4 regions of the Bacillus thuringiensis genome follow, and region 3 is predicted to be linked to each of the others. Evidence: riboswitches for the same ligand, from Rfam matches in the RefSeq annotation. Region 3 holds a riboswitch; each other region holds the start of a gene.

Region 1 (7,886 bases), 210 kb from region 3:
AAAATAAAGTAGCAGTTGTTACAGGCGTAAGTCGTCTAGACGGTATAGGCGCAGCAATTTGCAAAGAATTAGCTGAATCAGGATACGATATATTTTTTACGTACTGGACGGATTATGATAAAGAGATGCCATGGGGCGTTGATAAAAATGAACAAATACAATTAGAAGAAGAGCTATTACAAAATGGTGTTAGAGTATCGAGCATGGAGTTAGATTTAACTCGGAATGATGCACCGAAAGAGCTTATAAATAAAGTTACTGAACAATTAGGGTACCCTCATATATTAATTAATAATGCAGCATATTCTACGAATAATGATTTCTCTACGTTGACTGCTGAAGAATTAGATAAGCATTATATGGTGAATATTCGTGCGACTACATTGCTCAGTAGTCAATTTGCCCGAGGATTTGATAAGAAATCTGGTGGTAGAATTGTTAATATTACTTCGGGGCAATTTCAAGGTCCTATGGCAGGAGAACTAGCTTATGCGACAACGAAGGGAGCTATTGATGCTCTTACTAGTACGTTGTCAGCAGAGGTAGCTCATTTAGGAATAACAGTGAATGCAATTAATCCAGGACCAACCGATACAGGATGGATGAATGAAGAGATAAAACAAGGGTTAAAGCCGATGTTTCCTTTTGGCAGAATTGGTGAGCCAAAGGATGCAGCTAGACTCATTAAATTTTTAGTAAGTGAAGAAGCTGAGTGGATTACGGGGCAAGTTATTCATTCAGAAGGTGGATTTAAAAGGTAAAGTGAAACTTTAATCAGTGGGGGGTTCATCCCCCACTGATTATTAGTTGAACCAATCGGGCTTTTACGGGCAGTGATTCCCCCGCCTAACTTTTTTGCTTCCGCTGAATTTTGAGGCGGGATCTTACTGCCCGTTAATGCGGGATAAAAAGAAGGTATCTCCCCCTGGGGAGATACCTTCTTTTTTAATCTTTCTTCAGTCTTCGTGCAACACCATTACCTAAAGACTGTAATCCTTGAACGAGGATAATTAGAATAAAGACGGTTGCATACATTACTTCTGGTTCGTAGCGTAAATGTCCGAAGCGATATGCTAAGTCCCCTAGCCCGCCAGCACCTACAAGACCAGCCATTGCTGTTGCGCCGATTAAGCCAATCGTTGCAATTGTTAATCCAAGTACAAGGGAGGGACGAGCTTCTTTCACCATAACATGCCAAATGATTTTTATAGTAGAAACGCCCATCGCTTGGTAGGCTTCAATGACACCGCGATCTACTTCTAGTAAAGCCGTCTCCATTAAACGTGCGATATAGGGAGCTGTGAAGACGACAAGTGGTACGATCACCCCTTGCACGCCAATGGATGTTCCCATTAGAAACTTTGTAAAAGGTAAGATGAAGAATAATAGAATGATAAATGGAAGAGAGCGAATGATATTAATAACCGTATTAAGAATAGGATAGATGATTTTATTTTCACGCTGCCCACCAGGTCTCGTTAAAACAAGTGTGACGCCAAGTGGTAATGCAATAAGGATAGAGATAAGTAATGAAATAGATGTCATTTGAAAGGTTTGAATTGTGGCTTCCCATATGACTTTACCCCATTCATCCAAAAAGGACTTGTTTCCCATAATCTGTTCTACCTCCTTCTACAATGATTCCTTGCTCTTGTAAAAATGATAAAGCACGGTGGATTTCATTTTGTTCTCCTTGCATATGAACGACTAGTTTCCCATATGCTTCATGTTTTAACTGCGTAATATTACCGGATAAAATATTCGGATACACTTGGAAACGTTTTGTGGCAACAGCTAAGGCAGGTTCACCTGAAGTAGTGCCAATAAATGAAAGTGTTACAATTTCTCCAGTATTCTGTAGTTCTTTCTGTACCTCTTCTGGAATTTTAGCTGCAAAGGCGCTATTTACAAATTTCTTCGTTGTTACATGTTGTGGGTTTGTGAAAATATCTTTCACAGTCCCACTTTCGACTACAGATCCATGTTCCATAACGGCAACGCGGTCGCATATACGTTGGATAACGTTCATTTCGTGTGTAATGAGTAAAATCGTAATTCCAATTTCTTCGTTAATCTTTAATAACAAATCAAGAATAGAATCAGTTGTTTCTGGATCTAAAGCGCTCGTTGCTTCGTCACTTAATAACACTTCAGGCTCATGTGATAGTGCACGTGCAATTGCAACGCGCTGTTTTTGACCGCCAGAAAGTTCACTTGGATAAGCATCTTTTCGATTGAAAAGATCGACAATGCGTAAATATTTTTCTACCCTTTTTTTAATTTCCGCTTTTGGAATGCCAGCAAGGCGTAAAGGTAATGCAATGTTTTCATAGATGGTAACAGTTTTAAGTAAATTGAATCCTTGAAAGATCATTCCGATTTTTTGTCTCGCTTTTGCTAGTTCTTTTGTCGATAACGTTGTTAAGTCTTGTTCGTTTACAATGATATTTCCTGTCGTTGGTTTTTCTAATAAATTTACACATCGAATCAATGTGCTTTTACCAGCGCCGCTATACCCAATGATTCCAAATACCTCGCCTTTTTCTACTTTAAGGGAAGTAGACTTAAGAGCCTCAACAGTCCCTTTTTTTGTTGAAAATACTTTGGATATGTTTTTAAATTCAATCATTATCGTCAGCTCCTACCAAGATGGTAAAACTGAACCATCAAATTTTTTCTCGATAAACTCTTTTACTTCTTTAGATTGATAAGCTTTCTTTAATTTATTTACAACGGCATCATCTTTATTTTCAGTACGAACAACAACCCAGTTCACATATGGTGAATCTTTTCCTTCGCGGAAAATAGAATCTTTCGCTGGACTTAATTTTGCACCTAATGCAAAGTTTGTGTTAATTGCAGCTGCTTTTACTTCACTTAGTTGCGTTGGTAATTGAGATGCCTCTAATTCGACAATCTTTAATTTTTTTGGATTTTCAATTACATCTTTTGCAGTCGCTTTTTCTGTAGCCTTTGGATCAACTTTTAAAACCCCTGCTTTTTCAAATAATTTTAAAGCTCGAAGTTCATTCGTTGGGTCATTTGGTACAGCAATCGCATCGCCGTCTTTTAAGTCTTTTACATCTTTTATATCTTTAGAATATACGCCCATAGGGAATGTTACTGTTGAAAATACTTCAGCTAATTTCATATTGCGTTCAGCTTTAAATACATCTAAATACGATTTCGTTTGGTAGCTATTTACATCAAGGCTTTTTTCATCTAAAGATACGTTTGGCGCTACATAATCATTAAATACTTTTATATCAATTTCCAGACCATCTTTTGCTGCAACTTCTTTTACCTTTTCAAAAATTTGTTCATGTGGTCCACCTGTTACACCGACAGTAATCTTTTTCTCGTCTAATGCTTTTACCTCTTTATCTGAACTCGCACTACATGCGCCTAATAATAATACTGCTCCGCTTACAATGCTTAATAATACCTTTTTCATCTATAAATCCCCCTTCATATACGTTCCAAAATAAAAAGCACCTCCCAAAAATAAGAGAGGTGCCGAATAGACGAAATAGATTCCTCCCTTATCTTCCAAAACGAAAACTCGTTTTGCAGGAATTAGCACCTTAGCTTATACGTCATAAGCTCGGTTGCCGGGCATCATCGGGCCAGTCCCTCCGCCACTCTTGATAAGAGTATGTGTATGTAGTTTTAAATATGGTACTAATAGTAAATCGTACAAAAAGAATTGTCAATAATATTTTCAGAATATATTTTATTTTAAGGTAATCGAAACATTTCCTTTCTTATGGCCCATTTCTACATACGTATGGGCTTCTACAACTTCTTCTAATCGGTAAATTCTATCAATAACAGGTTTTAGCTTTTCTGTTTCAGCTAGTTGTTTTAGTAGGTTCATATCTTCTTTACTGACCTTTGCCATCATTCCGTTCACAGATACATATTTTCCATTAGGCATTAATGCATCTGTACAAAGAGACTTTTTATATTTTCCAACTGCGTCAAATATAATATCGTAGTGATCGCCCCGCTTAGTAAAATCTTCTTTCATATAATCAATTACGTTGTCTGCCCCTAAAGCTGTTACTAAATCGAAATTCGAACTACTACAAATGGCTGTGACAGTCGCCCCGAAGTATTTAGCAAGTTGTACGGCTGCCGTCCCTACTGACCCAGAGGCGCCGTATATAAGTACTTGTTGCCCTTTTTTTATCTGTCCTTTTCTAAGGAAGTGCAATGCTGAAGTTCCGCCAAAAGGAATAACAGCAGCTTCTTCATAGGTCACATTGGTAGGTTTTAATGCTATTAATCCACTTTCATGCACGCATGTGTATTCGGCATAACCACCAAGGTTGAGTTCTGTTAATGCAAAAACTGGATCCCCTTTTTTAAATTGTGTTACATCTGTTCCAATGTCTTCGATTTCACCGGATAACTCTACGCCAAGTATAGGTTTTCTCGGTTTTCTGAAACCTAATATGATCCGCATAGGAATCCAAAATAAGAGGGGGCTATTAAAGCCACGTATTCTACAATCTCCAGTCGATACACTTGTTGCGTGAATTTTAACTAATACTTCATTTTTTTTAGGTTTAGGCTTTTCTACATTTTGAAGCTGGAGAACATTAGGTGGTCCATACTTTGTGCAAATAATCGCTTTCATAATGACCTCCTGAAATGAGTTGTTATTATTTACATCATATTTAAACTTTTTCTCAAACATGTTGTTATATAGGAAATAAATTTAAAGATAAATATTACGAATTATATAGATTTCATAGGAATAGAGATGATATTATTTTTGGGAAGGAGGGGACGTTATGAAAAAACTTATTTTAATTTCAAGTCTAGTACTTGCAGTCGGTCTAGGAGTAGGGTGTAGTAATGAGGAAACAAAAAAGACTGATGAACCGAAAAAAGAAGCTGTGCAGAAAGAAAAGGAATTAACAGCGAAGGATGTTTTCAATAAAGCGAATGAAGCTTTTAAAAACGAAGAAAATGTAACGATGACATATGATGTGGGAATAAAGGCTGAAGGAACAGAGATGAATGTAATGAAGGCCAAAATGCAACTAGAGCCGAAGAAAAAAAACTCTCGTTCTGAAATGAATGTTTCTGGTACAGAGGTTATTGTTTATGATGTAGGTGGCAAAATTGCTGGTCAGGTGAAAAATCCTAATACGGGTGAAGTGATGTCTGTACCAGAGGAACAATTAAATGCTAACGGAATGAACGCGACTCAAGGAATGGTAGATAATTTAGAGATTCCATCGGAAATTTTAAATAAAGTAAAGATGGAGAAAAGTGGAGATAATTATAAACTGAAGTTTGCATTAAAAGGGCAAGAGACAGAGAGTATGCTAGCTAGTATGGATGAAAAGCAGAAACAAATGCTACAAGGCCAAAATGCAAAGATAGAAGAAATAGATGGGGAATATATTATTACAAAAGATTTTAAATATGAATCAGCAAAGATAGATATGGTTATGAGTAGCAATGGTAAGGATAAAGCGCACATTATTACGGATGCAAAGTTTACATCGTATGATAAATTTGATCCAATACAATTGCCAGCAGCAAAGTAATCACTGTCAAGAGAGGTACCTGAAAGAACGGGTATCTCTTTTTGTTGCTAATAAGGAGAGTGTCCTTTGAAAAAAAGAAAGATAGCAGTGGTCATTGTCGCATATACGGTTTTGCTTGCAACGTCTGTACATACGTATAAAAAACAAATTGATCATCCTATTATGAGTGATGTAGGTAAATTGCTTCCGACAAAAATAAAACGTGTTGAAAGTGCTACGGAAGAGCACTCGTTAATAAAATTAGTGCGAGATGCAAAAGTTTCAGGAGAGAAAATTTCCATTGCAGGCATGCAACATAGCCAAGGAGGACAGACATATTATCCGAATGGCACGATGCTCGATATGAAAGGATATAATAAAATATTAGAATTCGATCCAGAGAAGAAGCGGATTACAGTTCAAAGTGGTGTCACGTGGAATGATATTCAGAAGAAAATAAATCCATATGGCCTTGCGGTACAGGTCATGCAGTCTCAAAATATTTTTACTGTTGGTGGTTCATTAAGTGTAAATGTACACGGGCGTGATATTCGTCATGAGGCACTAATTGATACAGTAGAGTCATTCAGATTGTTAATGGCAGATGGCACGGTATGTAATGTAAGTAGAGAAGAAAATGTAGAGTTATTTCCATATGTCATTGGTGGTTACGGTTTATTTGGAGTTATTTTAGATGTGACGCTGAAGTTAACAGATGATGAATTATATGAAATGCACACGAGAATGATAGATTATAAAGAATACGCATCTTATTTCAAAGAGAAAGTGAAAAGAGATGAGAATGTTCGTATGCACTTAGCGCGTATTTCTGTTGCTCCAAATTCATTTTTAAAAGAGATGTATGTGACGGATTATACTTTGGCACAAAATCAAAATATGAGAGAAGAGTACAGTGAATTAAAGGAAGAAAATATTATAGCTGCACCTAAATTTTTACTTGGGTTATCACGTTATAGTGATTGGGGAAAGAATACATTTTGGGATATACAAAGAGGTTATTTTGAACGTACAGATGGAAAGTATGAGACGCGTAATAATGTTATGAGATCAGATAGTGCTTTTATGGAATATGAAAATCCAAATAGGACCGAAGTGTTACAAGAATACTTTGTGCCTATAGATGCTTTCACGGAGTATATAGATGATTTACGTAACGCATTAAATGAAGAAGAGTTTAATTTACTCAACATTACGATTCGTTACGTGGAAAAGAATGAAAATGCAGTTTTGTCCTATGCGAAAGATGATATGTTTGCGCTGGTTCTTTTGATTAACCAGGGACGCTCAGAGAGTGAGATAAAGAAAACAGAGGATGTCATTCGGAAGATGATTGATGTTACTTTAAAGCATAACGGTAGTTACTATTTGCCGTATTATTCTTATCCAACGAAAGAGCAGTTAAAGAGGGCATATCCTCGTATTGAAGAATTTCTCAAGAAAAAGAAGGAAGTAGATTCAGAAGAGAGATTTGTGAATTTATTTTATAGGGAGTATACGAAATGACATATAGAAGATTTGTGGCTTCGCAAAGTATCATCATGATGGCAGGAAGTATGGTATTTCCTTTTTATATATTATTGCTTCGAAACGTTGGAAATAGCTTCTCGCAATTTGGCTGGGCGTATGGCTTATTTGCTTTAACATCAGCACTTGTATATCCACTAGTGGGAAAGATATCTGATCAAGTAGGGGATAAAAAATTATTAATAATATACGCTTGGTCCATGGCAATCTTAATGCTTTGCTTTCCGATTGCCACGGAAGTATGGCATGTGTATATTCTTCAAATTGTAATGGGAGTTTTAGGTGCTGTGCAGCGTAATACTGAGAAGACTTCATTAGCACGAAAGGTTGCGCAGGAAAAGGCTGGTTATGAGATTGGAAAATACCATGTGTGGACATCCATTGGCGGAGCAGTAGCGGTTATTGCCACGGGATATTTAGTAGATTTCTTTACGATTGGTACAATTTTTTATATTGCATCTATTCTATATGTAGTGAGCGGGATTGTATTAAGTAGTAAAAAAATATAACTATTCCTATTTTCACCTTAATACCCTTTATTTGTTATACTAAAAGGGAATACAAAAGAAAAGGGGACAGTGCCTTTGATGAAATTTGTAGTTTTAGCTATTCTTACTTTGTTTTTGATTCCATGGACAAGAAGCAGTAGTAAGCTTCGAGCAGTGGATAAGAAGGGAGATAAGAAGGTTGTAAAGGGTAAGAAATCATCTATTTTAGTTATTCCTGTTTTATTTTGGATAGGTATTGCAATCTATGAATACTTTTGGCTAATTGATGATCGAGTAGATTCGATTCTTA
Region 2 (7,886 bases), 2.6 Mb from region 3:
ATTCAATCTCACTAATCGTTTCATCTGCAGCTGTTTTATTTCGGCCGTAGTGGATTGCAACTAATGCTCCATCTTTCGCCAATCTCATCGCAATCGCACGGCCAATTCCGCGACTCGCTCCTGTTACTAACGCTACTTTCCCATCAAGATTCTTCATTTTCTCCATCCTTCCTAAATTTCCGTTTGATGAATGCTATACTTATATTTTCATACAAACACCAATAATTTTAAATATAGATTTATAGGCAATTTAGTTCGTTCACTTATGATATTATAGTTATAATTTGTGATTTACTTAAAAAAATAAAATAAGGTGGCTACACAATGCAAAACGCAGTAAAATTGGATGAAATCGATCATAAAATTATGAACTTGTTGTATGAAAATGCGAGGATTTCTGTTTCAGAAATCGGACGAATTATATCCATGACGCAACCTGCTGTAAAAGAACGAATTAACAAGCTTGAAGATCAAGGAGTTATAGCAGCTTACCGAACGAAATTTGAGCCTTCCAAAATTAATAAAAACATTCAAGCATTCATCATGTTTAAAACGAGCCAATGCTCTGATTTTATCCAATTTTGTAATGCCGCTCCTGAAGTAACAGATTTATATCGAATTAGTGGGGAGTTTAATTATATGATGAAAGTCATGAGCGATTCGATGGATTCTCTCGCTGCATTTTTAGACTCTTTAATGCAATTTGGCTTGTCGTCTCCTTTAATTGTTTTAAAGAGTGAGTTTGAGGAGAAATTGTCGTTCTAATAAGAGGACACTAAGGTAGAAATATCAAGTGTATGTGAAAAAATTCTTTTATAATATAATAAAACCAGCCATAGGCTGGTTCTTTTTTCATTCAATTTCCTACTAAAAATCCCGGGTATAATCCCCCTTCTCACTTACCCTTGATTCCTCTGCGCCTCTTTAAACTCCTCCTTCACCTTCTCTAACAACCCTTCTTCCGTAATTAATCGATACGCCGTATTTGCTAATGCTTTTGCCGATGTAATTAATGCTTTATCTCCAAGTTCTGAACGTGCTGCTTCTCTAAATTCATTCGTATGTGCAATTAAGTCATCTGGTCCGATTTTAATGTACGGATGGATTGTCGGTACGACTTGACTTACGTTTCCTGCGTCGGTTGAACCGATCCCTACTCTTTCTTTACGATTTACATCTTCACCTAATAGTTCTAGTTCTTCCGCTACGATATCGTTATATGTTTTTGTTACGAGTAATTCATCGATTTCATTTTGGAATTGATGGATTTTTACTTTTGCACCTGTTGCTAACGCTGCTCCCTCAGCAACGTTTCTTACTTTTTCTGTTATTTCTGCACATCTTTTTCGCGTTGCTGCGCGGATGAAGAACCTAGCTGCGGCATAGTCAGGAATAATATTAGGTGCTTTTCCGCCCTCTTTAATAACGCCATGAATTCTCACGTCTGACGGAAGTTGTTGGCGAAGTGCGTTAATACCGTTATAGAGCTGAATAACCGCATCTAATGCATTAATCCCTTCTTCTGGTGAAGCTGCAGCATGAGCTGTTTTTCCGTAAAAATGAAAATCAAGTGGATCGACTGCTAGTGAAGGACTCGTTGTCGCTGTCTTTCCGCTTGGATGAATCATAAGCGCCGCATCAATGTCTTTAAATAAACCTGCCTTTACATAACTTGATTTCGCGCTACCATTTGGCCCGCCTTCTTCTGCTGGTGTACCAAACACAACAACTTCCCCGCCAATTTCTTCAAGCGTTTCTGATAATGCAATTGCTGCTGCAACGCTAATTGTGCCAATTAAATTGTGACCACACGCATGACCGAGTCCTGGTAAAGCGTCATACTCTGCTAAAAATGCGATGACTGGTCCTTTTTTTCCTGAACTTTTTCGCGCAATAAAACCTGTTTCATGTCCAGCTATATTGTGTTGCAGCTGAAAACCAGCACTCCCTAGTAATAAACTTAACGTTCTTGATGCGTAAAACTCTTGGTTTCCGATCTCCGGATTCGCATGAATGTCATGACTTGTTTCTATGTACTTTTCCTTATTTCTTTCTATACTTTCTTCAATTGCTTTTCTTTGTGACGCTACTCCTGTCGCTCCCATTTTTCTTCCTCCTTTATTTTCACGTAAAAAAGCCTCTTTCTAAAAGATAGAAAGAGGCTTCTGTATATACAGTCAAAATGAGCTTCTTTCTTATCTTTCAAGTTACCTTGCTGGAATTGGCACAGTATTCATAACGAATCCGCTGCCGAGGTATCATAGGGCCAGTCCCTCCACCTCTCGCGATAAGAATTTTCATAAAATTATATTAAATTACATTTATTCTAAGTTCATTCCAATTAAAAGTCAAGGAATTCCTATCCGAATTTACCGAATATCTAAAAATCCTTTTAATACACCAATTGTTTCTGGTGCTTGCAGTCTTGCACATATGTACGGGAATTCCGTACTACCTTCAAACATCATTTGAGATGTGAGAGGTGCGCCTGCCCAGAAGATTTCATCATCAATTACAATAAACGGGAATGCTTTATTTTGTCTTTGTAACTTTACATTTTTCAGCGGAACTGGTCCGTCACTATAAACTGTTATTTGTGCATTTGTACGCATTAACGCTTGCCATACTCGTTTATCTACTTGTTTCGTACTTGGAAGTGAAATAATAATGTTTCGTTTTGCGGCTAAAATATCTTTTAATAGCCCTTTCGTTTCCTCAAGATTCATTTCCATAAACCAGCGTAGACGTTTCGAAATTTTCCGTTCCCACAATTGTCTTGATGTCGTGCGGTCATACACATCTCCATGACGTTCTATATGAGCTGTTAATTGTGATAACGATTGTTTTCTCGAAAGGTTTTTACGCATATAATGGCAATCTGATAATTGAATGAACTTCCCTCTCGCCCTTGTCACTGCTACATTGACGAGCCGATGATTTTTATGGTCAAAGAATAACACGCCAGGTCGTTCTTGCGGATAACTGTCAACCGTATCAAAGATCATCATATCTCTTTCAGAACCTTGGAACTTATGAACTGTCGCCACTAAAACTGGTATGTTTTGATATTTCGTTCTCTGCAACATTTCTCTAATACACGTCGATAAAAAACGTGACTGCGCCCTGTAAGGTGTCACAACACCAATCGACTGAACACCGTCTAACAATCCGATTAACATCATTTGCATCGCTACTAAACCAGACATAATGTTAAAACGTGAACCAGAAGCAGCATCTTTTAACGAAAAAGCTCCCATTTGGCTCGTATCAAATAAAACACTCGCTTCATTTGCGAACGGCTGCAATTGCGCAAGTTCTTTACGCTCTGAAACAGACGGATGATCATATACTCTGTTTTTATAAATAAATGAATTCGTAAACTTCGATATATCCGCATGCATACGTCTTTGTTCCTGCAACATAAATAGATTTGGATGTGCTTCTGATTTATTTACAGAATCAACAATCCCAGCGTGGTAAAACATATCTTCCCCAAGCCATTTGCGAACGAGTTCATGGTTCGCCATCGCAATTGGAGGTAATTGTAAAAAATCACCACAAACGACGATACGTTTTCCAAGTGAAGCAGCTAATGCGATTTGCGGAACGAACGCCATACTCACTTCATCTACGACAACTAAATCAAATGTACGCTCATAAATTAGCGCATCAATTGCACATTTTGATAGAGTTGCACCAATTACTTTCGCATTTTCAATATATTCTTTTTCTACTTCTTTAATTTTCGCTTTTTGCTTTCGAAGATCACTTTCAATCTCTTGTATACGCTTCTTATCAGCAGATGTTGCTTTATACGATAAGATTTTTTCACGAAGATCTTGTCGTGTCTCTTCTAAATAGAGTCTTTCCTCACCCCAAGATCCGTTCGTCGTTTCAACTAACTTAGATGCAAGTAACGTTTCATGATTTCGTATATGTTCATGTTGACTATAACCGTAACGAACAATTTCGCCAGGCGTCCATTTCTTTTTCTTTTCAATTTGCTTCGTTACTTCACTCATTAATACGTCTACTGCCGCGTTACTATGAGCTAACACAAGTACCGATTTTCCTTTTTGATAATGAGCCGAAATAATACGTGATAAATTGTAAGACTTCCCTGTTCCAGGTGGTCCCCATACGTACGTTGTCGGATTGTAAAACGAGCGATATGCCAGTTCATTTTTCGGATTTTTCATCTTCTCAATATGCTTCGGACTACTCGTCCCATCAACGAGACGCTTTATACGATTACGTTTCAACTTATCTTTACGTGCTTCTTTCAATCGCTCTTGCAGTTGCTCTAAAAGTTGCCACGGTTCACTGTATAAAACCGCTTCTCTTATTTCACCTTGTATATAATCATTTAATTTCAATTCTATTTCTAATCCATGTACAGATAATACTTCTCCTGTCGCTTCCTCACCATCGAACTCAATTCGAATTGGTGAACCTTCAGGTAAGCTTACTTCCGAAATAAGCTGAAATACATACACTGTATTCTCATAATCTGTATATAAAAAACGACCGTTCATGATAGAAATTTTACTACCACCTATCGTTTTCCAATGTTTAATTTCATATGCTAATGCATAATGCCACTCTTTCATCGTTTCCGATAATGAAGGAGTTTGAGTAGGTGTATTCATCGTATAATCTCCTTCCTTCTCCCCAAACATACTTTCTCACTATACCATACAACACGCTAAAATTTGTAAGGTTTTTATCTTGCTTATTTTCTCAATTTTCAATATTATTTTATATATAATTTTCAGAAAGAAGGAATCTACATGCCAGTTAGAAGAATCGAACACGTAGGACTTATGGTTGCAAACTTAGAAACATCTATCTCATTTTATGAAGAAGTAGTTGGCTTACAGCTCATTAAACGTATGGGACACCCGAATCCAGACTTAAAACTCGCTTTTTTAGGTGTAGAAGAATCGAAGGAAACGATACTCGAACTCATTGAAGGCTACAATTCTTCTCTTCCGGCAGAAGGAAAAGTACATCACATTTGCTTTAAAGTGGATTCATTAGAAGATGAAATCGAAAAACTAAGAAAACACGAAGTAACTTTTTTACTAGGAGATGCAATCGAAACATTACCAGATGGAACACGTTACATATTCTTCGCTGGTCCTGATGGGGAGTGGATTGAGTTTTTTGAGACGGAGAGATAGAGTGAAACTTTACATCAGAGGCCATCCCCTCTGATTATTAACCCACATCGGTCAAGCCATTTAATCGAGCTAGTTTGTGGGAGGTGGAAAAGCATGAAAAAATTTTCTCGAATAGGAAAAATATTATTAGGTTTTGGCGCGGGTCAATTGTTTTGGGGGCTTATAATGCTTAATGGAACTAATTTATTTGAGCACACAGGTAGCACTGTGAAGTATAGTATTCTAATCACCGGAACAGTTTGTTGCATTGCATCTAACTTTTTTAGAGAACCACAGAACTAACTAATAAGTGAGTTATACTTCCTGTTATAAATAACTTTATTATCAACATAAGGAGTAGAAACTGATGAATACAGTTTTTATTATCGTTTTTTGGGTACTTATACTATTTCCACTTCTTAATATAATCCTGATAAAGAAGTGGAATATAAGTCCCATTGATCTCATGGGGGTGTAACACCTTCTTTTTCAAATTCAAAGAAAAGTTTTTATTTTTCAGCATAAAGCATTATAACTCAACTGTTTTCATACAAAATTTTATGCCAAAAAAGAAAAGCGAGGATTCCTCATATCCCCGCTACATCAATGATGTATAAAATCCTATATAAGAGATACATAGACAAAAAAACAAGAACCCCTGTACATACAAGGATTCTATGAAAGTATTTGCTACCGATAATGAGACGTTATGTTAACCGAGCATGTATAGAATATTCATCTTATGTTGTTCCATTAAAGGGCCAGTTTAATTCAGCAAAAAGGAAAATTTATTAGACATAGAGAAATACAAGTTTGTTAGCAATTGAGTAAGTTAAGGAGATTATATTTATAATGAATACTATAAAAACCACAGGGTGCTTTACTATTGTTGATAATAATGAAGGCAAAATATTGCTAGTTAAACGAAATGATTATCCTATCTGGGATTTGCCTGGGGGAAGATTAGAAGAGAACGAACAGTTAGATAAATGCGCTATAAGAGAAACTGAAGAAGAAACGGGCTATATAATTGCTATTGAACGTAAAATAGGAGAATATCACCAGCCTGAATACAATGATATGCAACATATATTTTCAGGAAAATTACTAGGAGGAGAACCAATAAATAATGGACCTGAAACTGCAAAAATTGGATGGTTTAATCCTAGTAGATTACCTTTTTTAATGGTTCCAAATAGAAAAAAACAGATCAATAATTTTATGAAACACAAAAATTCACTAATAAAAGAGACATTAAAGACACCATTTATGGTAAAGGTATTGAAAAAAATTATGTGAGATGGTTATTGAATTAACGGGTGCTTTTCTTGAATAAGGATCAGTTCTTAATTTCTTGTATCTATCAAAAAAGATAATTTTCACTTCCGACTTCGATAATTATGTAAATAAGCAGTCCATGTAGACAGCTTATTATTTTTTTGCTTAGCGTGCAAAATTCGCATCTTGTGGGTGGTACCCCATCGCTGTCCAGCTAAGCTCATACAACATCAAAGTCATTACAGCTCCATGAGTGCCTAATACTACTTTCTGTCCTCGGTAGGTGTTTAATAATTCTTTTAAGACTTTTATAGCATGTTTCTGACAGTCGATATTAGACTCTCCTCACGTTAAAGGAAATTCGGGGTCTAAGTTAGGATTTTTACTTTCAAAAATATCTTAGCGTATAAGGGGATAGGAAACAATTCCCGGTATTAGGGGCCACTCTGGGATTTGATTACAAATAAAAAAGAACTTTATTCAAGTCCCTTTAATCTACGATAAAGATCGACCTAACTTACACATGTAATTTTTCATATTTGTTTAAAAATCAAATATATATTCTCTACACTCCCCAGTTATCAGTAGTTCATGTATTTAAAAATCTCAAAAGGTCCTTTTAGATTTTCTGAAGAGACTTTTTACTTAAATAAAGTATACTAAAAGCCGTAGGAGTTTAATGCCTACCACTTTGTAAAAGGATCTTGATTCACTATAAAATATCCTCTATAGGTTTATTCTTAAAATTTACTTTTAACTTGATGTTGATGTGACGTAATCTTAAATATTTAGAAATTTAAAAAGCCCCCTAATATTGTTAAAGGGGCTTTACTCATACGAATGATAATTTTTATAAATAATTGCTAAATAGTGAATTTACATAAATGCTTTTAGAAGCTCTTGAACTAATGGGATTGCTCCACCTATAAATTTTAAAACTGCCATTGCGATTTCCATATTATTTCCTCCTCTTTTGTTAGTACTGGGATGTGATTAAACTTTATACCCTTATTATAGTAAACGCTTACATTTGTAACAATACATTTCTGTATGCAATATTGCATATTTATACGTTTTGACAATATTTGACCTCTATTAGTCATTCTTTAATGGTACCATAACGAAGTGAGAGTCTTTAAGGGTTCTCCTTAATAGGAGGAAATATGGAGAAAGTGCAAGATATTTACAGTAATCTAAAATTTAAAAGTTGGTTTAAACAAGTATTAGCTGTAGGAGGAATATTAGGATTCTGCTACTTGGTGTTATATGGTTTCTGTTTTTTAGTTGATATGTAAATATTATACAACTATACTAGTGGAGTCTTGCCTACAGAGGTAAGACTCTTTTATTGTACTTGAGATGAACAAACTACATACAATAGTCTTCAGTTTCTCTTTATGGTTCCTTGTTCCTCTATGTTCTAGACCCACTATTCCCTATCATTGA
Region 3 (7,886 bases):
TTGGATTATCTCGATTTATAGGAGGAATCGGATTAGGCGGTGTTATCCCTACGGCTTCAGCACTCACTGTTGAATATTCCCCCCAAAAAAGGCAATCTTTTATTTATGCTCTTATGTTTACGGGCTATCCTTTAGGTATCGTGTTAGGTGCTATTTTGTCTATGTTTATGTTAGAAGATTTCGGATGGAGAATTATGTTTGGTATCGGAATGATTCCACTACTCCTTATTCCTTTCATTATTCGCTATTTACCTGAGTCCATTCAATTTTTATTATCACGTAATCGCCAAGAAGAAGTGAACCAAATTCTTAATCGTTTTCAAATTGAATTTCATGTAAAAAATAAAACTCATCAAGCCCCATCTACTATACAAAAGGAAAATGGATTTTTCACTTTATTCTCAAAAGAATACATAAAAGCAACGCTACTTTTTTGGATCACTTATATAATGGGAATGTTTCTAATATACGGTTTAAACACTTGGTTACCACAGATGATGCGTCAGGCGGGATATCCTCTTGGATCTAGTCTGTCATTCCTACTTATACTAAATATTACCGCAGCTATCGGCGCATTATTCGCTGGAGCAATTGCTGATTGTATAGGAGCAAAAATTGTTATTAGCATCTCTTATCTTATGGCAGCCATATGTATCGGACTATTAACAATTAAACCATCTGTTACAATCATTTATCTTTTAATTGGCCTTGCTGGTATTGGATCAGTCGGTATTACTCAAATATTAAATGCATATGTAACACAATACTTCCCATCACATATCCGAGCTACCTCCTTAGGCTGGGGACTGGGACTTGGCCGAGTTGGTGCAATTTCTGGCCCTATTCTCGTCGGTATTATTATGACAATGCAATATGACTTAGCATGGAATTTTTACTTATTCTCCTTTGCAGGTCTTATCGCAGCTATATCTGTTTTCTTCATTCCTACAAAATAAAAAGAGCACAAACTTTGAAGTGACCCCTAAAAGTTAGACACGGTTATTTCATTAGGCAGCTTGATAAAAGTGAGTCCGGTATTGTACCGGGCTCATTTTTAATTTTGCCTTAATCCGTTTCGTATTATAATAATCTATATATTTTTCTAATTCTATTTTAAAGTGCTCTACATTTTCAAATTCTTTTATGTAGAGGAACTCCGACTTCATAATCCCAAAGAAATTTTCTATTACTGCGTTGTCGTAACAGTTTCCTTTTCGAGACATACTCTGGACGATAGCTCTTGATTCAAGTGTCCGGACGTACTGTCTCATTTGATAATGCCATCCTTGATCCGAATGCATCAGTAGCTGGTGGGTTTCGGGTAAACGTTCCAATGCTTTCTCTAACATGTCTGAAACAAGCGAATACGTCGGTCTAGAACCAATTGTATAGGTAATAATTTCACCATTATACAAATCTAATACAGGTGATACATACAGTTTTTCTCCAAACAATTTAAACTCTGTGATGTCTGTTACCCACTTTTGATTCGGTGCATCTGTATGAAAATTACGCTCTAAAATATTAGGTGCAATTCTACCGACTTTTCCTTTATAGGATTTATATTTCTTCATACGCACAACACACTTTAACCCAAGCTCTTTCATAATGCGCTGAACCTTCTTGTGGTTCACTTTCTGGCCACGATTCGTTAATTCATCACGAATGCGACGGTAACCATAACGACCTTCATTTTCCTCATAAATCGCTTTAATCTCAGCTTTCAAATCGGCATCTACATCTGGACGATTCATTTTCTTTACTAAATCATAATACGTGCTTCGAGGAATAGTAGCTAGCTCCACGAGTGCCTTGACCGAATATTTATGCCTTAATTCATAGACTACTTGCGCTTTGTCTTGTTTTGTGATTTTTCCTTGTTTTGAACTAAGGCATTTAACTTTTTTAAGTACTCATTTTCCATCTCAAGCTGTTTAATGCGTGCTTCAAGTGCTTCGACTGACCCTTCAGCTAAAGGTTGTTTTAATTGTTTATTTGAATCTTTTTTCATGGATGGACGCCCCTTTTTCTTAGATTGAAGGGCATCAATTCCTTGTGTTTCGAGCTGTTTTTTCCAAACAGAAATCGTTGAAGGGGCAGGAATATTAAAGATAGCTGCCGTCTCAAATAAGGACATACCGTTTTCAATCATAAAGTTTAGTACGTCTAGTTTAAATTGTTGTGTGTAATTTGTACATCGTTTTAGAAAAGCTTCCAGACCATTCTGTTTATATTGGTTTACCCAATTCAAAATGATTGTGTCACTTATACCGAGCGATCTACCCAGTTCTCGATAACTTTCATTTCCGTTCAAATAACGTAGAACGATTTGTATTTTTTCATCAGCTGTAAATTTAGCCATAGAAAAACTGCACCTCCAATTGTTAGACTGTGTCTAACAATTGGGGTGCAGTTCAACTTACTTGTGCTCTTTTTCATATGCTTCAAACAACGTATCTCGAAACAATGTATTTAAACTCTCAATATCGATCCCTGATCCCTTTTCAATTCCTTTTACATACTGCTGATAGTAATGAATTTGTTCTTCTAAAAATTGATTTAGCACCTTAATTTTCAATCCAACATCTAATTCAGTACCTGCTTTTTTCTTTATTAACAACTTTTCAATTTCATCTAATACACTACGTTCTAATGATAATTCTGTAATCAATCGGTCAAATTCTACAGGAGGTAAAGTTGCTTTCTCTTCTAGCCACTTACAAGCTAAAATGGGACGTAATACATAAAAGTACTTTTTCAGCTTTACATTCTCACCTTGCAAAAATTCACGATAATTTTTCGACGCCATATGTAAATAATGATATATCGTTGCTTTTGGATCAAAATTCTTCTCACTCATCTGTTGAAGTAGTTCTGGAAAATTAGAGTTTTTCGAATAAAAAATTGGTGATCGAATCCACTCAAGTAAAGCTGGGTTCGACTTCGCGAATAGTTGCAATGCCTTTCTAATATCCCAACCACTTATATCTAAATCATCACTAATTGGATATTCAATTACATCTCGTTTATCATGAATTGATAAATACCATTCTACCGGATGTATATAAACAAACCTAACATCATAATCGCTATCTTTCGATGGAAACCCCCAAGCACGACTCCCTGATTCTACCGCAAATAAAATTTTCACATCATTCTCTTTTTCAATTCTTTCTAACTCCAACTCGATTTTCTCTCTCATTTCATAACACCTCTATTTTTTGATTATTTCCTTGGAAATTCGACAAATACACTACTAATTTTACTACATACTAAAAAAACTGTCAGAAATTACTGACAGCAAAACGGAACATCTATTGTTGCTTTTCGATTACAGTAGTAGCAATTCGTTCAAACTCTTTTTGAATCTCATCTTTATATGCATCTACTATTGAAAAATCCATAGCAGCAATATAAATTCGTTCTAATTTATCACGAACCGATTTTGCTTTCGCTAAGAAAGACATCGCCTCATTCATTTTTGCTTTATATTGAATGGAAACATCACGAATTTCCTTCGCATATTTCTCATCCGTCCCTGGCGTAACAATAAGGGCATACATATCAATAATTTCATCACCCTCGCGACTTGGAAAATATTCATGTGGTGCGGTGCTATCAAAAATTGCAAAGCCTAATTCTCTTACGATAACCATATCAAGACTATTCGGGTCAAATCCGCAATGATATACTTCAACTTCAAACCCTTTTTCTTCAGCTGCCTTAGCTAACTTTTTGAGCATCGTTGATTTTCCAGAGCCTGGGCGCCCTTTTATAAAATAACGATGTGGTAACCCTTCTGTTAAATTAGGAACAAAATCAACTGCCCCTTTCGGTGTAGCAGCTCCTAAAAAACGATGTTTTACAAGCGATTGTCTCCCGCCTTTATCTGCAAATAATTTCTGGATTAGCTGATCGGTTAGTTCATTTGCTTTATTAAAATCTATATTATCAATATATATCTTCTCCCACTCATCATGTATAACCAATGCCTCTTTAAAACGTGCGTAAGCAGACTGAAAAGCTTTGCTTGCTTCTGAAACAAATCTTTCAATTTCTAACTTCTGCTTCCTTAGCTTATCTGAGTCCCAAGCAATTCCTAAATTTATATACTCTTCAACAACTCCTGGCATTTTTGGCTCAATAACATGCGGCGATGTCCCATCAACAATTCCTGCTTTTAATTTTGGGATAATTACACCATCAACCGATTTATTGTCAGAAGAACAATGTAAAAATTCAATATCGTATCCTTTTCCAACCCATTCACGACCTATTGCCTTTATTAAAGAAGATTTTCCCGTTCCTGGGCCACCCTTTAAGATAAATAATCTGTCTAATCCTTTTAAATTCTCTTCGTATAAATTGTGAAATCCCCTAGCTGTATTACCACCAGCATAGTAATTCAGTACATTTCCTGTCACTGCACTCACTCCTTCGCAGCATTCTATTTACATAAGCTACAATATGCGAGCAGCTTTATTTGGGTGAATACCTATTTTATATTGCACGCAAAAAGGAAATGAATTACAATTTAACTATCGGAAAATTCCGATTTTAAAAACTGAATACTTCTTTATCAAGAGAGGCAGAGGGACCGGCCCTTTGAAGCCCAGCAACCTCAGTTTATACAAACTGAATAGGTGCTAATTCCTGCAAAATGCATTGCATTTTGGAAGATAAAACTCAACTAGCATGTAAAGCTCATCTTTCTTGATACTGAAGGATGAGCTTTTTATTATTTGAAAAACATATATTGGAGGTATGTAAAATGAAAGTAATTGATCTATCGCAAACATTTGAAAATAATATGTCTCAATTTCCTGGAACACCTAAAATACAACTAGAAGCTGTTACAAGCGTTGAAGAAGCAGGCTATCAAGTTACAGATTTTCATTCTGTCGTTCATGTTGGCACGCATTGTGATGCTCCTGCGCATTTTATTTCAGGAGCAACAACTATTGATCAATTACCGCTAGATCAATTTGTAGGCGAAGCTGTTCTTATAGATGTAACACATATTCAAGAGCGAAAATTACCTAAGGCAGTATTGCATAATACTGACATAAAAGAAGGTGATATTGTTATTTTTCATTCCAATCTATCCACTAAATGGAATACAGAAGCTTATGAGAAAGAAGCATTTTATCTTTCTGAAGAATTAGCTGAAGAACTAGTTCAATTAAAAGTAAAATCTATCGGTTTAGATTTCATTTCTCCTGATGAAGTTACAACAGAAACATCACCGATTCATCACATATTATTAGGGAATAATATTTATTTAATTGAAAACTTAACAAATCTAGATGCTATCGAAGCAAAACGTTTCTTTTTCTCAGCAGCACCTTTAAAAATTAAAAATAGTGACGGTGCTTTCGCAAGAGCATTTGCTGTTATTTTTTAAATGGAGCTACAAAAAAAGCAAAGGTCATTACTGACCTTTGCTTCTATATTTTCTATTTAAATTAAGAAAGAATTGTTCCACACGAGGACGTACCCAAGCTAAACAATCAATCTCTTTCTTCTTTGTGCAAGCTATCTCTTCACCATCTACCATTTCAACAAGTTCCAACTCTAACAATTGCCTCGTGAACGCTAACATATTTACTTCTTCAGCTGGATACTCTTCTTTTAATTTCTCCTCAATTTCACCCAATAAAAAACCGTCACGCATCATTGCTAGTGCATCAATCCAAAGTGGCGGCATTTCATATTTTTCTCCTGTAATTGTATCTTTTACAATATAATTCTTTTGCTCTTTTCGAAATTGAATTGTATGTAAACATACAGTCGAATTTAATGTTAATTCCATCATACCACCTCTTTCATAATATCTGCATAGAAAAAAGGATGCGCGTGCACCCCTTCTTATCTTTTCGTAACACTACTGAACCGTTACATGAGCAACCAATCTCATGTCGATATTTTCCTCCATTATAAACGAAGTATTTTATAAAAAAAACCCTTCTTGAAACATTTTATAAAATGTTTATATTTACACAACAAGAACACTTTTCTGAAAAATCTTTTCTCCCAATACATTAAACGGTCGGCAGAAAAATTTCTACTTTCGTTCCTACTCCTACACTACTTTGAATTGTGATACTTCCTTGATGTTCCTTAATAATTTTATATGTAATCATTAATCCAAGTCCTGTACCATTCTCCTTTGTTGTGTAAAAAGCCTTGCCGATTTTTCCTAATTTCTCATTCTCTATACCAAATCCTTGGTCTTCGACAGAAATACACAAATGTCCTTGCGTTTTTTGATATGCACGGATATGAATTTCTCCACCCTCTGGCATTGATTCTATTCCATTTTTAATGATATTTAATAACACTTGTTTTAATTGCTTATCATCACCGTTTATAGCCGGTAAATTCCCATCTACTTGTAAATGGCATTTAACTCTATATTGCGTTGCATAACTTTCCATTAGCTGCACAACATATAGAAGAATGGCTCGTATATTACATCTTTCATAATTTGTTGGCTTTGGCTTTCCTAACAACATCAATTCACTAACAAATCCATTAATCCTTTCAATTTCTTGTAGCATAATGTTGTAGCTCATCGTATCAGTTGGGTTTCTTTCTTTTTGCATTTGCGTAAACCCTTTTAACGCTGTTAGCGGATTTCGAATTTCATGGGCAATCGTTGTAGACATAGTCCCAATCACTGCTAAATTTTCCGTCTCTTTCATATTGTTCATCATTTCAACCACTGTTCTTACATAAGATTGAAATCGTTTTAATAAAGAATGTGAAATAATAAAAAAGAATATACATAAAACAAGTGGAATCACAACTTTAATATCTTGTAATATCAAAGTGAAAAATACATACTTTCCAATTACACTAAAAGAAACTAAGTAAAAATACTTTCTATTCACAAATATCGGCGCAAATAAAATTAACAATATTTCAACCATATTTCCATTTTCAAAAACACGATTACTGTTTAAATAAATCATTAAATTATTTATGATATCAATAAACATATACCCAATTAAAAACAAATATTTCACAAAATATACATAACCTTTTTTTTGAAGATATACTGAAATAGGAAATAAAGATATTACTAATATATAAACCCCTATCCCCATACCACCTTCTGGCCATCCTATCCTTGCACCATTAATGTCCATAGCCGGATACACAAAGTAATAAATAACGTCATATAAAAAAAATATAATATAGAATAACAATAAAAATACTTTTAAAGCTTCTCTTTCTTCATAAATTAAGCTTTTCAATTTGTTCATATGAATACTCCTCATGATCAATACAAAAAATAACGTTTTATATGTTATCTCCTTAAATTATAAGTATGAAATTGCTTTCAGGGCAATATTTAACCTTATAATACTAAAAGGAAGGAGAGCTCTCCTTCCTTTTAGTAACAACTTACATCCACCTTACCCTATCATGTAACAATCCATCCGTAAAATTATTATGCCCTACTACAAAATCCCTCATATATAAATTTAAATATTCACCGTACTTACTTTCTGTATTTAATAACAACTCCTCGACGTAATAAGCACCTTGTTCAAATTGATCTAAAAATATACTGCACAAGCCTGCATAAATCCCGCACCCTACCTGAAAATACGTTGCATTCGTTTTATATTTACGAAAAACTTGGCTACTATTCATCACATTATACATATATGTCTCACTATTTTCATAAACGAGTAACACACCGACCAGGTCTTCTCCAGCAACCTCTTCTTCCGCTGGATTAAATACTTTACGATTCCAGTTCCATAAATCTTCTACTTGATCTAAGTTCTGTCTAATTATATTTGTTGTATACTCATTAATTCGGTAAAGAAAACCAACTTCCATATTAAAGTTTTTCCCTAAAATTAATACTTCCT
Region 4 (7,886 bases), 2.3 Mb from region 3:
ACGCGTCCAAGTCCTACTTCATTCAATTCCGCTGTCGGATCCTCTGAGAACGTTTTAATTGTAAAAGCATTATTTTTATTTAATGCTTTTAATTCTTGCTCTCCAGCTGTACCAAGCCCGACACCTACAGTCTTACCTTTTAAATCTTCTAGCGATTTAATGGTATGATTATCTTTCTTCACCGCGAATACAGAACCAGAATACACGTACGGAATTGAAAAATCATATTTCTTTTTTCTTTCCGGAGAAACTGATAGTTCATTTGCAATTGTATCAATTCGTCCTGAATCTAATAAGCCAAATAATCCCTCAAAATCAGAAACATTCCATTCTACTTTATACCCAGCCTTTTTAGCAGCCGCTTCAATAATTTCAGCATCAAAACCTTTTACTTTCTCACCCTCTTTAAAAATAAATGGACTACGACCTGCAGATGTCCCAACTTTTACTACTTTTTCATTTGTTGTTTCGCTTGCTGTATTTGAACCACAAGCTGATAAAACTCCAACTGATACTGTTAATACTAATGTTAGTAATAATGATGATTTCCTCACAATTCTTCCTCCTAAATAACGAAATGATTGCCTTCTTCTGAAGCATTCAATTGTCGTAAAAACTTTTTCGTACGTTCATTTTGTGGGTTTCGGAAAATTTCTTCTGGTGTTCCCTGCTCTACAATAATGCCATCAGCCATAAATATAACGCGATCCGCCACCTCTTTTGCAAAATTCATTTCATGTGTAACAACAACCATCGTTATGTGCTGTCTTGCCAAGTCTTTAATAACTTGCAATACCTCATTCACCAATTCTGGATCAAGTGCGGAAGTCGGTTCATCAAACAATAATACTGCGGGATTTAAAGCCATTGCCCTAGCAATACCTATCCTTTGCTGTTGCCCTCCTGATAACATTGTTGGATAAAAATCTTCTTTATCAGCTAAGCCTACTTGTTTTAATATTTTTCTCGATATTCCCTTTGCCTCTTCTTCACTTTTTTTCTGTACAACCGTTAATGCCGTTGTAATATTTTGCAATGCTGTTTTATTTTTAAATAAATTATAATTTTGAAAAACCATTGCCGTTTTTTGACGCAATTGTATTATTTCTTTTTTATAAAGTCTCTTCGCATAAATCTCTAAATCTTCAATTCTAATACTGCCATCATTCGGTTGTTCTAATAAGTTTAAACACCTTAATAATGTCGATTTACCCGAACCAGAAGGTCCAATAATGACTACTACTTCTCCCTTATTTACAGTAAGTGAAATTCCTTTTAGTACTTCATTATGTTTGTAAGACTTATACAAATCTCTTATCTCAATCATATATATCACCTCATTTCTGTTACAAATATGGTGCATCCAGTTTCTTTTCTAACTTTTTCTGTCCCCAGCTAATTACGATTGTAATAATCCAATATACTATCGCTACCGCTAAATAACTTTCCATATAACGATATGATTGTGCCGCTAGCATTTTCGCTTGTGCTAAAATTTCAGCCACCCCAAGTGCAAAAGATAACGAAGATTCTTTTAACAATCCAACAAAATTATTTCCAAGTGACGGTACTGCGACACGAATAGCTTGCGGAAAAATAATTTGTCGCATCGCTTGCGCCTTTGTCATTCCAACTGATAAACAGGCATCCATTTGCCCTGATTCCACAGCATTTAATGAACCTCGAATAATCTCTGATAAATAAGCAGCATTATTTAAACTTAGGCCAATTAAAGTTGCTTGCATAGCTGTAAGCACTGTAAATGTCGGAAAGATTTGTGGTAATCCGAAATATAAAACAAACAATTGAACTAATAACGGGGTTCCTCTAAAGAAAGAGATATACACTCTTGCAATTGAATATAAATATTTCGTTTTATTTTTCGTTATGATCGCCAAGCCGATCCCTATAACGAAGGAAATAATCATTGAAACTACAGTAATCCCTAAAGTTATGTATACATATTTAAATAATTGCGGAAAACTTTCTAAAAAATACGTTACATCAAACTTCACTCTATCCCCCCTCTCTAAACAAAAAACTCTTCTTACGCATATAAGAAGAGTTAAATGTGAATCCATTTCTTCTCATCTTTCAAACGCCTATTGCGTTCGCTGGAGTTAGCACAGTACTTTGATACAGCCTGTTGCTGAGATTTCATCGGGCCAGTCCCTCCATCTCTCTTGATAAGAAAACCAATAAATTTTTCCATTTATTTAGTTGTTATTATGAAGAATACACCCCATTACTAATAATGTCAATAAGAAAACTATGAATTAAATTTAATGCTTTTTTTAGACTGTCTTACTCCTATTAAATTTCCTCCTGTTCATTATATCTTGAGGTGTAATATTGATTGCACAAAAAAGCCATTAATTCTATCAAACTTAGAAATAATGGCTTTTTTATAAAGGTATTATACTTATCTCATTTTATGTACTTCAGCAACTAGCTTTCCACCCTGAATGCCCATATAAAGCTTCACAGGTGCATCATTCGTATTTTCAAATACTAAATCTAAATATGGATATGCAATTGTAGCATCTCTTCCTTGTGGAACATAACCTACCGTTTTAGAATGTGTAGTTCTCTCCACCATTTTCAGGCCAGCTTGATCTGCTGCATTGTATAAAGTTGAAGATGTTTGACAAACACCACCGCCATATCCATCTACTAATTTACCATCAACTATTTCTTTCCCTAATTGATATCCTTTATCTGGTGTTGTATCACCGATTAATGAATTAAAAGAGAAACGGTCTCCTTTTGCTAACACAACTCCATTTATGCTCGCTGCTGACAAACGAATATTCTCAATACGGCCACCTGTTGAACCACCTAAGTTCGTTTCATATCTACCAATTACCGTACCATTTCCTTGCGCATCACTTAATGTTGCGACTGGTTTTTTCTCCACGATCGGCAACTGATACGTAGCATCCCACATACCAACATTTAACAATTTATCTACTAATTCTTTTTCCATTAATTCATAAGAAGGTTTTCCTTCTTGCCAACTTCCATCAGGTGCTATACGTGAAGGAACCATTTTTTTGTCGACGCTTTTTCCAACCTCACCAACAACCTTTGTTACAGACTTTTTAAATTTCGCTTCATCTTCGAAATAGCCTAAACCAGATAAATCTAATTTTTTCACTTCAGTACCAGTTCGGCCATCAACTAAACTAATAGTATCCTGCACTTCTGCTTTAGCCTCTACAGTGTGCCCACCAATATCACTTACCAATGCAACATCACTTACTTTTGCACCACAGCCACTCACTACAGCTACACATAACACCCCAACTAATATACCCTTTACTTTACGGAACAATATACTCTCTCCCTTTCCCCAACATCACTATTATGTATTTATTTCATTTTTATGTATGTTTTGTTACAATCATTTTACAATATGTTTATAAAATGTTACAAGTTATTTTTCACTCTATATAAATTACTCTTTTCTTTTATAAATGTCTATACATATTTACATAAAAGTTTGAGTTTGATAGAATTGTAACTTTTATGTAAACTCTCCCCTTTATCCAGTATATACCATTAAGCAAAAGAAATTCAAATCAAAAACCTTCAAGCTATTTTTTATAAAGTGAAACTTTAATCAGTGGGGGTCTTACTGCCCGTTAATGCGGGATAAAGAGAAATCTCATCAACATAAATAGGTATTTGCCGTGCCACCGCTCCGCTTTTGCACATACATTATGGTGAATTCAACCTATTTTAAAGAAATGGAGGATGTTATTATGTATCCCTACAATCCATATGATCCATATAATCAATATGCATACCAACAACCACAGTATGACTTACAAGCACAATATCAATCTTATATAGATCAAGCAGAGCAAACGAATCCATATGACCAAAATAGACAATTCCAACTTCCAATCTCTTTTCCTGGCACTGGAAATCGTCAATTAGAAAGACGCGTAAATGAGCTTGAACAAAGAGTACGTCAACTAGAAAATACAGTTGAGCGCCATACACGTAGACTAAACCGCTTAAACCAACGTTTACGCACGGTAGAAAACAGACTAAACATTCCATTCGCAGCATTAGAAGACGGATTTTAATCGGAAAAATAAAATTTATATAAGGAAGGGGCTCCCCCTTCCTTATATAAATTGACGAAAGTTTTTTCCATCTCTATACTGATAAGAGTTAATGAAATGAAACAAGGTGATAAATATGGATTTTGAAATAAATTATCTTTCCTTTTATGTTGTACAAGTAGAAGGAAAAGGTGAAGCAGTTGATAAACGCTACAAACATTTTCAAACTTTAGACGCTGAAGAATATGAAGATAGCTCCTTAAAAGAATTTTTGAATGGCGAGTTATTAAAAATATCGAAGCGAAAAGTAGAACGTCATGCAAAAACAGAACAAGCCCCAACAAAAATTGGTCGCTTTATTGTAGAGGAGGGGCACGAACTTGATTCAAACCCTCATTACAACCTTTTTAATCGTATTCGCTTTGCAGAAACAAAGGACAACTTTAAAGATATGAGCGAACCTCTCGTTTATACATATCTTGACACAAGCGCTGTACGCGGTGGTGTATTTTTAATTGCTCAGGCAAAACTACGCAAATACTTTGATGACCCATTCGTATTCGTAATGAAATGCGACTTCGAACCAAAGGTTGCTTCTATTTCTGATGAATCAACACTGATTCGTAACGTTGAAATGGCCATCACAACAAAGAATATGAAATCTATCCAGTATCCATACATGCCTGAAGAAGGTATGGTTGAAGTAGGCGAACTAAAAATACACCAAGCATCACATGCCCGCTACTTTGAAGACTTCTTAAAATTCGTCGAATATGAACGCTCTATGCCTGAAATTATGAAAACACAGGTAATGGACATGGTATACGACCAAATTGAAGATGTATTTGAAGAAGGTACGGAAGAACGCGAACAATTCGACCAAGCGATGGAAGTATGGGCTGCCAGTCCGAAACGCGAAATTATGGAACAATTTTCAACCGAAGAAGTAATGGAAGCAACTGCCCAAATCGTCGAGCACGCTCCTGAAGTGGAATTAAAACTAAAAGCAGATCATATCTCTGTGAAGGCTTTACTTGCTGATTTCGGGGATCAAATACATATTGCGAAGGTAAATGACCGATATGTACTTATGATTGAAGCAGACACACTTACGTTTGAAAAGGGCTTCTCTCCTATTGAGTTTCTGAAGCCAGATGAGCTGCAAGATGTGATTGAGCGAATTGAGAATAAGCAACAGTATTCTTATGATCCGAACGGGATTGAATAAATCCTTCCATATATCTGTTTTTACTGGGCGCTTTTAATAAGCGCTCTTTTATTTTGAGCTTAATTGATGTTTATATTAAAAAACGATTCTTAATAGAATCGTTTTTCCTGATTTATAACAAAAATATGCTTATTTTTAAAAATTATTATTGATCCAAGATATCAATTGTCGCAGAATCAAGTAAATTCCTTCCTTGTTGTACAAGCGTATTTCCATTAGAGTAGTCACTATATATGTTGGTAAAATGAAAACTTCACTTCACTACCTCAAATTTATTATACTCGTAAAAAGATAATTGAAAACGATATTCTGGATGCTCTCTCACCCAATCATAGACTTCTTCTAAAATATCCATTTTGTTTTGCAAGTCATTAAGTTCACTACATTCGTCCCTTTTCTGTTTGCACAGAGGGCAGAATCCATTCACTATGTCGGCACTTGTGGCCCTAATAGTTTTACTTTTTAAGTCAACTACTAAACGAAGAAGAAGAGAATGCTCAGCTTTTGTAGTCACCGTCATTTCAGCAACCCCATCCTCATTCCAAAAGACACCGTTTAATTCCATCTGTACGGTGACGTCTTTAATATCCAAGTCTATCACTATCACACCTCCCTTGTATAAAACTCATATTTTACTCTTCGATTTTAATCTTTAATACACCACGCTTTAAAGATATATTAAGCTTTTTCCAATTCTTCTTTTTTGCTATGAAAGGAAGTATAATTACTGCTGATAGCGTGGTAAATATTATCCCCAAAACTACAACTGTTACAATGTTAAAGATTGCTTCCATTTAACTCTATCCTCTTTCATTTCTATGGGCTCTAATTTTATGAATGTATTTAAAAATTCTTACCACCCCTTAATTTTCAAAGCAATTATAATGGCCCAATCACAACAAATCAATTCCTATTTAATATGAATACTTTATTCATCCATCAGTATAATGATGTTAAATTTATGTAGCTAGAAATAGAGGAGAATGTCATTTAACCTCTACATTCTCCTCCATCTCAGCCAAATACCTAATCTGCCGTTCCGCTTTTCTCACTGCCGTACGAAAATGTTTTTTCAGGAGTTCTACTGTATTTTCACTTATATAATATCTTTCCGTTATACTTTCCCACGTGTCGCTACTTTCAAATGTACTCCATTCAAAAGGGCGTTCTGTATTTTTCTTTAGTTCTTTGAACACCCATTTCCGCATCTTTTTTTTCGCTTTTTCTGTTAGTTTTCCGTTTTTTACAAGTTCAAGTTCACCATGTCTTTTGTATCGCTTATTAATATCTCTCTCGCTATACACTTTAAGAAGTATATTTGCTGTATTTTCGGCATCTGCTAAAGCACGGTGCTGTTTCCCTTCCCACGTTAAAGCGAGCTGTTCTACCGCAAATTGTAAACTTGGCGTATGTTCAAACAATTCCTCATATGCTTGAAAAACAAATTTTTGCAAATCAATTCTACTTTCTTTTTCTATACTGGGGCATTCAACATCATGTAATGTACAATCATGAGATAGAAAGCGATAATCTTCTTTTCCCCATGAAACAAATATAGAATCTTCGCCGATGAACTGAATAAATTTCTCTATAATTTGAGGGAATTTTTCTACATCAATTAAATCTTTCTTCGTAATACCGGTTAATTTTGTTGTATGACGAGTTAATCTTGCACTTGGTTTTACTAACTCTGAAAATTCTTCAATTATCTTCATTGTACCTATTTCTATTTTTACAGCTCCGATATCAACTATTTCTGACGGATCTTCTGATTTATACGGTCTGAAATTCCTCTCAATATCAAACACAATGAAATGTGTAGCGTTTTTCAATTTATTTACCTCTTTCTAAATTCCTTTTCACACAAACACTTTATTTTCAGTATTTATTTATTCATGTACTTTATACAAAAATACTACGAATAAATAAATGAAAATTCAGTCTTGTTATGATATGTAAGTAGGAGGACATCTATAAAAATGCAAAAAAAAAGAAGGGCGAGCCCTTCTTTTTTCAAAAATTACTTCTTGTTTACGTTAGTAGCTTGAGGTCCACGGTTACCTTGTTCTACTTCGAAAGTAACTTCTTGACCTTCTTCTAAAGTTTTGAAGCCTTCGCCTTGGATAGCTGAGAAATGAACGAATACGTCTTCTCCGCCTTCAACTTCGATGAAACCGAAACCTTTTTCTGAGTTAAACCATTTTACTTTACCGTTTTGCATGAAAAAAATCCTCCTACAATGTACCTATATGTACATATTCATTTTCAACCACCTTACAATAATAAGCCAGATATTAAAAAACTGCAACCCCTGAGGAGATTTAACATTGCTATCCTCCTCGGAAGTTACAGCTCATTTAAATCTCTATATTATTAAAAGTAAAATGGTTTAAACATACTATATCATATCAATATAATAAAAGTAAAGTTTTTTTCTCAAATTATTTTTTGTTCCCACTGCATTGCTTTTAATTCACCTGATCCAGCTACTACATAACCATCTTTTTGATTAACAATGCGCCATCCGTGCCCTTTAACTGAATCACATACTGTAACAATACCTTCGTCAAGAAGTACACGGCACA

What was found. A riboswitch is a leader RNA that binds a small molecule or an ion and turns the genes downstream of it on or off. The one in region 3 is predicted to bind S-adenosylmethionine.
Positions count from the first base shown of each region.
Region 1: linked by a shared signal. The riboswitch ahead of AC241_RS01005 (MetQ/NlpA family ABC transporter substrate-binding protein) and the one ahead of AC241_RS02075 (cyclase family protein) in region 3 are both predicted to bind S-adenosylmethionine.
Region 2: linked by a shared signal. The riboswitch ahead of AC241_RS15610 (M20 family metallopeptidase) and the one ahead of AC241_RS02075 (cyclase family protein) in region 3 are both predicted to bind S-adenosylmethionine.
Region 4: linked by a shared signal. The riboswitch ahead of AC241_RS17350 (amino acid ABC transporter permease) and the one ahead of AC241_RS02075 (cyclase family protein) in region 3 are both predicted to bind S-adenosylmethionine.

Region 1 covers NZ_CP012099.1:169,220-177,105, forward strand. The annotation lists gene AC241_RS00990 (SDR family oxidoreductase) at 1-761, shown strand, start outside; gene AC241_RS00995 (methionine ABC transporter permease) at 946-1,614, opposite strand; gene AC241_RS01000 (methionine ABC transporter ATP-binding protein) at 1,589-2,629, opposite strand; gene AC241_RS01005 (MetQ/NlpA family ABC transporter substrate-binding protein) at 2,642-3,454, opposite strand; SAM riboswitch class I at 3,540-3,654, opposite strand; gene AC241_RS01010 (NAD(P)-dependent alcohol dehydrogenase) at 3,734-4,642, opposite strand; gene AC241_RS01015 (DUF6612 family protein) at 4,800-5,564, shown strand; gene AC241_RS01020 (FAD-binding oxidoreductase) at 5,631-7,067, shown strand; gene AC241_RS01025 (MFS transporter) at 7,064-7,597, shown strand; gene AC241_RS01030 (DUF3981 domain-containing protein) at 7,676-7,886, shown strand, end outside.
Region 2 covers NZ_CP012099.1:3,013,443-3,021,328, forward strand. The annotation lists gene AC241_RS15600 (SDR family oxidoreductase) at 1-157, opposite strand, end outside; gene AC241_RS15605 (Lrp/AsnC family transcriptional regulator) at 325-765, shown strand; gene AC241_RS15610 (M20 family metallopeptidase) at 900-2,105, opposite strand; SAM riboswitch class I at 2,193-2,294, opposite strand; gene AC241_RS15615 (AAA domain-containing protein) at 2,370-4,679, opposite strand; gene AC241_RS15620 (VOC family protein) at 4,791-5,183, shown strand; gene AC241_RS15625 (hypothetical protein) at 5,277-5,465, shown strand; gene AC241_RS15630 (NUDIX hydrolase) at 6,015-6,461, shown strand; partial or broken gene AC241_RS35220 (histidine phosphatase family protein) at 6,615-6,824, opposite strand; partial or broken gene AC241_RS35895 (hypothetical protein) at 7,317-7,504, opposite strand; gene AC241_RS35700 (hypothetical protein) at 7,604-7,735, shown strand.
Region 3 covers NZ_CP012099.1:381,930-389,815, reverse strand. The annotation lists gene AC241_RS02100 (MFS transporter) at 1-956, shown strand, start outside; one part of gene AC241_RS32460 (IS3 family transposase) at 1,008-1,909, opposite strand; one part of gene AC241_RS32460 (IS3 family transposase) at 1,909-2,362, opposite strand; gene AC241_RS02085 (nucleotidyltransferase domain-containing protein) at 2,420-3,202, opposite strand; gene AC241_RS02080 (PRK06851 family protein) at 3,315-4,424, opposite strand; SAM riboswitch class I at 4,574-4,686, shown strand; gene AC241_RS02075 (cyclase family protein) at 4,772-5,404, shown strand; gene AC241_RS02070 (hypothetical protein) at 5,432-5,812, opposite strand; gene AC241_RS02065 (ATP-binding protein) at 6,042-7,268, opposite strand; gene AC241_RS02060 (S-adenosylmethionine decarboxylase related protein) at 7,411-7,886, opposite strand, start outside.
Region 4 covers NZ_CP012099.1:3,378,019-3,385,904, forward strand. The annotation lists gene AC241_RS17340 (amino acid ABC transporter substrate-binding protein) at 1-554, opposite strand, end outside; gene AC241_RS17345 (amino acid ABC transporter ATP-binding protein) at 566-1,327, opposite strand; gene AC241_RS17350 (amino acid ABC transporter permease) at 1,347-2,015, opposite strand; SAM riboswitch class I at 2,085-2,193, opposite strand; gene AC241_RS17355 (VanW family protein) at 2,423-3,334, opposite strand; gene AC241_RS17360 (hypothetical protein) at 3,765-4,094, shown strand; gene AC241_RS17365 (DUF3900 domain-containing protein) at 4,210-5,301, shown strand; gene AC241_RS17370 (hypothetical protein) at 5,555-5,902, opposite strand; gene AC241_RS34845 (hypothetical protein) at 5,934-6,095, opposite strand; gene AC241_RS17380 (exonuclease) at 6,288-7,133, opposite strand; gene cspB (cold shock-like protein CspB) at 7,322-7,522, opposite strand; gene AC241_RS17390 (WD40/YVTN/BNR-like repeat-containing protein) at 7,738-7,886, opposite strand, start outside.